Regions from separate parts of the Methylophaga sp. F-2 genome, predicted to be linked through region 1. Evidence: riboswitches for the same ligand, from Rfam matches in the RefSeq annotation. Region 1 holds a riboswitch; the other holds the start of a gene.
What was found. Region 1 has a riboswitch for cobalamin ahead of AC13DA_RS01855 (hypothetical protein). Riboswitches for the same ligand answer to the same signal wherever they lie in the genome.
Positions count from the first base shown of each region.

Region 2: another riboswitch for cobalamin. It lies ahead of AC13DA_RS14730 (cobaltochelatase subunit CobN); the one in region 1 lies ahead of AC13DA_RS01855 (hypothetical protein).

Region 1 is NZ_JBSXOF010000012.1:48,026-51,214, reverse strand. Features, by position in the region: gene AC13DA_RS01860 (TonB-dependent receptor domain-containing protein) at 1-689, opposite strand, end outside; cobalamin riboswitch at 751-943, opposite strand; cobalamin riboswitch at 1,044-1,237, shown strand; gene AC13DA_RS01855 (hypothetical protein) at 1,293-1,874, shown strand; gene AC13DA_RS01850 (cobyrinic acid a,c-diamide synthase CobB) at 1,880-3,169, shown strand; gene bluB (5,6-dimethylbenzimidazole synthase) at 3,166-3,189, shown strand, end outside.
Region 2 is NZ_JBSXOF010000021.1:20,197-23,385, forward strand. Features, by position in the region: gene AC13DA_RS14730 (cobaltochelatase subunit CobN) at 1-1,583, opposite strand, end outside; cobalamin riboswitch at 1,713-1,902, opposite strand; gene mscL (large conductance mechanosensitive channel protein MscL) at 2,086-2,541, shown strand; gene groL (chaperonin GroEL) at 2,601-3,189, opposite strand, start outside.

The DNA.
Region 1 (3,189 bases):
ACTTTTAACGATACACTTTGATTACGGTAACCGTCATGATCAGGGTTACGATCTTCTCTAGCGTTGATGCCATTGGTTGTATCGTAGCTATAGCTAAGATTATATTTGGTCGTTTCGTTTCCACCACTTACGCCAGCTTGGCTTCTGAGAGTGTTTTTGGTACCAGCAGACACCGTAAAATTTGGCGTAGGTTTACTAATTGAACCGCTTTTAGTGAAGATTTGGATCACACCACCTATGGCTTCAGAGCCATAAAGCCCAGCTCGAGGCCCGCGGACAATTTCAATACGTTCAATTTGGCTAACAGGGAAATCTTGTAATGCTGACGAACCAGATGTGGCTGAATACCATTTAACGCCATCAACTAAAACAAGCACGTGATCAGAGTTTGTTCCACGGATTGAAACACCACTTGTCTTACCCAAACCACCATTCTGAGTCATGTCAATACCCGGAAAACGTGACAGAAGTGTAGCCAAATCTTGAATCTGAAGTTTTTCAATATCAGCTTCTGTGATCACCGTAGTCGGCGCCAACGCATTTTCCGTAGGCATACGGTTTGCAGTAACGGTGATGGAATCTAGTTCATCACTGGCGATAACAGGTAAAGAAAGTAAAGAAGAAATCAGCGTAAATGCTGAAAGACGCGTGCACGCACGCAAAGGCAACGCCTTTGAAAACAAGGTCATAATTGTCTCCTGAGGATACGCTCACCCGCGATCCAGGGTTAATAGGGTCACAACACATTGTGTTGTTACGAAACCTCAGGCCGGTCTCCGGACTTACGTTGTGGCTATCGCCTGACACATCGCCTTCCCACGACATTCGCAGTGGCTTAATGATGTGCTTTTCAACGTTTACCGTTGCGGGGGCAGTGTTGGATTTGTCACCAACTTCCCGTTTAACTCTGCCTAAACAGAGCACCTGAAGAGCCGCGCATAGTAATGGCTGCGCATCCATCCGTCAAACTGACTATGTTAACTATATCGACAATGACACCTGATTCCTATACGTCAAATTGACAATATGTCGCATTAATCCTTATTCTATCGCGAGTTTCAGGTGTTGCTAACGCGAGTAAACGGGAAGTCGGTGCATCACTAGATAATGCCGACACTGCCCCCGCAACGGTAAGTGAGATGAGATAAACGTTATGCCACTGTACAGCGCTGTATGGGAAGGTGTTTATCAGGCAAAACTCACAAGTCCGGAGACCGGCCTGAAAATAAAACGTGCCAACTGGCAAATTCAAAACCTATTGTGTGCGGGTGGGCACACTGGAGAATCACATCATGACCTTATCTCGTTCTCAGCAACTCATTATTGCTGGTCTTTTAGCACTTTTAATGTTCATGACCCGAGGTCATCATTTTGCTTCTGTCGACGCGTTACCGAGTGCATCATGGGCTATCTTTTTCCTAGCCGGTCTTTACTTGAGTTCAGCTGCCTGGTTTCCTGTATTTCTAGTAATGGCTGCTGGTCTCGATATCGCCAGTGTGTTGTTGGGTGGTGGTCAATTAAGCACTAGTTTCTGCATGTCTCCTGCTTACGGATTTCTGATTCCTGCTTATGGCAGCTTATGGATGGCTGGACGCTGGTATGCATCAAAATATCAATTTAATGCAGCCACCTTATTGCCGCTTGTTGGCAGTGTATTGGTAGCAGCCACTGCAGCCACCTTATTTAGTGGTGGTGGTTTCTACTTTTTTTCTGGCCGTTATCCTGATCCAACATTCACTGAATACACACAACGTTTTATTCAGTACTTCCCTAAAAACCTGGCTGTAATGAGTTTCTATCTGGTAGTTGCGATGATTTGCCATGTGTCTCTGCATTTCACAGCAACGACACAACGAGCAGATCAACAGCATTAATAAAGATGCAGTCGCAGTCATGTGCTGCTGTTGTCATTGCTGCACCTGCATCTGGCCAGGGTAAAACCACGGTCACCGCTGTATTAGCAAGACATTACCGGCAGCAAAACAAACAGGTTCGCGTATTCAAAGTGGGTCCAGATTTTCTGGACCCTATGGTTTTAGCATACGCATCAGGTCACCCTGTTTATCAACTTGACCTGTGGATGGTCGGCAAACAACACAGTCAGCAACTTTTAGCAGAAGCGGCGCAACAAGCCGATATTATTTTGATTGAAGGTGTGATGGGCTTGTTTGATGGTGAACCTTCCACAGCTGATCTGGCTGCTGCTTTTGGTATCCCTATCCTTGCCGTGATCGATGCCAGTGCCATGGCACAAACCTTTGCAGCCATCGCTGTCGGTTTGGACCAATATCGAAAAGATACGCGTGTCGCTGCCGTTATTGCTAATAAAGTCGGCAGTGAACGTCATGCCGATATGCTCAAAAAAGCCTTACCTAACACTCTTCCTTGTCTCGCTACTTTGTTCAGACAAACTGAACATGCCCTGCCCAGTCGTTATTTGGGTTTACAGCAAGCCAATGAAGTCACTGATTTAGAGCAACGCCTGAGCCATACTCTGGACGCTTTTGACTTTGATAATACGGTTTCATTACCTGATATTGATTTTCCGTTTATTGATGTTGAGCCACTGCCTCTCTTACTCGAAGGTGTAAAGATTGGGGTTGCCAGGGATGCCGCTTTCTCTTTTCTTTATCAAGCGAATCTGGATTGTCTTTCTGCATTAGGTGCTGAGCTTATATTTTTCTCGCCACTAACAGACAAACAATTACCAGACATCGATAGCCTGTATCTGCCTGGTGGATATCCCGAGTTACATCTGGAGACATTGAGTCAAAACACCAATATGATTCAAGCTATTCACCAGCATTACCATGCCAATAAACCGATCATCGCTGAGTGTGGCGGCATGTTATACCTATGTGAATCCCTGACGGATAAAGCGGATAACACTGCTAGTCTATGTGGCATTTTGCCTGCCAAAGCCAAACTTCAGGCGAGACTGACGGCTCTCGGATTACAGGAATTGACAATCAATGGTGCGGCCATCAGAGGCCACACCTATCATCATTCTTTACTCAGTACAGAACTGGTCTCGGAGATAAGCGGACAGTGTCCTAATAGTAAATCGGTCAGTGAAGTGGTCTATCAACAACAGCGTTTAACCGCCAGCTATATCCACTTTTATTTTTACTCAAACCCTCACCTTATTGCAGCGTGGTTGACGCCATGAGTGATTCACCTCATCAGTTT
Region 2 (3,189 bases), on a different contig from region 1:
AATAAGTGTTTTGCAATACTGGGATCTTTTAACGCTTTCGCTTGTTTTAAATTGGCGTGCAATAAACCCAGCGGTCCATTGATCATTTCCTGCTGTAGTGACTCCGGTAAGGTATGAAACCAGGACAGATAAGTTTGGTTGTCAACAGTATTCACGACGGATGACATGGCGGCCAGTGCTTCATGATCTTCTGGCAGGTTCACACCACGCTGTTGTAATAAGTCTAATAACTCCGCTGATGTTTTTGGCAGTTCACCCGTGTTGTAGCCACTATTGTTGAGTGAATGCAAAATATCGAATAAAGACTCCACCACATTTAAATTATCCGCCCCGATATTGTGACGCCCCGGCGGATGGTTGTAATAAATGATGGCGACTTTTTTATCCTGATTCGCTTTATTCTGCAGTTGTTGCCAGCGTTTTAGACGCTGTGACAATAAGCTCACTTGTGAAGCAACTGGCTCAGAAAAAGCGAGTCTGGCACCGGTGAGCTTATCGACCTCAGCAGGTGTCATCGTCGCGACGACCATCGGTTGAGAAAGTCCCTGCAACTCAGGCATAGCGACCCGGTAATGCACTGAATCCCAGCTAATCCCAGCTTCAGACAGTTCCCAGTCGGCACGAGTACTGTCACTTAAACGCATCGCTTTGATAACTGGCACATCCAGTTCTTTTAACTCATCAGTGACCGCTTGCCTATGTTCAGAGCCACCTATTACAAAGTCTTGTAATGATACTATCGAGCTGATCTGTGATTTATGTTCTGTCAGTAGCTTAATCGCAGATAAACTGGCATCCCCCCAGGCAGTAAGCACTGACACACACCCGGTCTTTTCATCAGCTATGTTTTCACAAACTGCATCCAGCAAAGCCTTTTCTCCGGGTCGTTCCCCGGTTTCATAATCGAGCAATACCACCCATGAAGGTTTTGCTGAAAACTCAAACTGCTCTGGTAAGGTGATTTTACCTTGATGATAAAGCCTGAGCTGTGCAGCTAATTGCGGACGCTGAATCGTATCTTCATGTCGAACGATATGATGCAGATGATTAATTAAACCCTGCATATTTTCACTGTTTCTTCCTAACCAGAAGAAGCGCGTGATCAGCCAGGCTTGCTGTTCAGGATGTTGCTGTAATAGCGATGCCATCCATTGTTCAGTTGATAAGCTGGGATCAGGATGTTGCATCAACTTATCAGGCGGCCCGGCTAATAATGCTTTGCCATCAAGACTTGAGGCCATCACCAGACGTTGATCACTATGCAAAGCAATAAGATTATTTAACAAACCTTTTTTGCTATATTCCACCAGTTGATTGGCGGTTTCGCCAAACACACCGCCAGCAAACACTAAATCTGACTGCTGCAATAACTGTGATTGCTTTTGTGTGGATAAATCTTGCCACTGCTCTGTTGTACGTATTTGTACAGAGACGGGCTGTTGCGATGTGTCTTTTAAAAATTCATGTGCACCTGATACCACTTCCGGTACATTCCTTGGCGTCACAATCAGTAAGAGTTGCTCAGCGAATGCTGATGCAGAGAAAAGAAACAGGACTAAACAGAGAACAATTCGGTTATACACAGCGCTTTCCATCAATATATAAAAACACTGAGCTATCAAACCATGCCGGAAACCCACACACCGCTTAACAACTCAAAGATGATTCGCCATTAAACGGTTTCCCGCTCCAACTGCACACCCCGGCCATCGGATAACAACGTTTTTATGGCAGATATCCTGGCTCACGCTTCAACGTTTCCGACTCACCTTCCCGAAATCGACTAATTTCAGTGGTTTTACATCATCGTTGTCGGAAACTTCACGTATACAGTTGCGGGGACAGCTTCGGTTAAGAATTCCCTTTTAACTCTGGTAAGAGACCATAAAGACCTGAATTATACGTACATCACTTAATAACAACCACGGTTTGGTGACGCAGACAAAATCGCACACAATATTCATGCGCCAACTAAAGCTAGACAGTCAAAATAGCGATGGCTAATATCGCACAGAGACGCCATGTTTAATCGAGTGGCTCTGCTCCCTAATTTTCAGCGAAAAAATAACAAGAGGAATAAAAAGGATGTTGAAAGAATTCAAAGAATTTGCAATGCGTGGCAATGTGCTAGATATGGCTGTGGGTATTATTATCGGTGGTGCGTTTGGCACGATTGTCAAAAGTCTGGTTGCTGACGTTATCATGCCACCTATCGGCCTGTTACTCGGAGGTGTCGACTTTTCAGACTTATTCGTTACCTTGAAAGAAGGAACTGTAGCGGGACCATATGCCACCCTCGCTAATGCTCAAGAAGCCGGCGCCGTGGTGATCAGTTATGGTGTCTTTATTAATGCGGTGATTAGCTTTCTGATCGTGGCTTTTGCTGTGTTCTTATTAATCCGCTCAGTCAATAAACTACAACGTGAAAAAGAAGCGGAACCAGCCCCTAAAGAAGCCACCAATAAAGAATGTCCGAAATGTTTTTCAACCATTCTAATCAAAGCAACCCGTTGCCCACATTGCACATCTGAAATTGCCTAAACAAAAAAGCCCCGACCAACTGGCCGGGGCTTTTTTTAGCTTTAAAGGCTGAGGGATGATTACATCATGCCGCCCATGCCACCCATTCCGCCCATATCAGGCATTGAAGGTGCATCATCTTTCGGCAGTTCAGCAATCATCGCTTCTGTTGTCAGCATCAGACCAGCAACAGAACCTGCATTTTGCAGTGCAGTACGAGTCACTTTGGTTGGGTCAAGAATACCCATATCGATCATATCGCCGTATTCGCCTGTAGCCGCGTTGTAACCGAAGTTACCTTTGCCTGCAGCGACTTCGTTCAGGATAACAGAGGCTTCAGCACCCGCATTTGTAGCGATTTGGCGTAAAGGTTCTTCCATTGCACGACGAGCAATTTTGATACCCATGTCTTGATCATGATTGTCACCACGCAGTTCACCCAGAGAACCTTCTGCACGAACCAGAGCAACACCACCACCTGCAACAACGCCTTCTTCAACTGCGGCGCGAGTTGCATGCAACGCATCTTCAACGCGTGCTTTTTTCTCTTTCATTTCCATTTCGGTAGCCGCACCGACACGGATAACCGCAACACCGCCAGCTAATTTAGCCACACGTTCTTGCAGTTTTTCTTTGTCGTAGTCAGAAGAAGATTCAGCGATTTGTGTA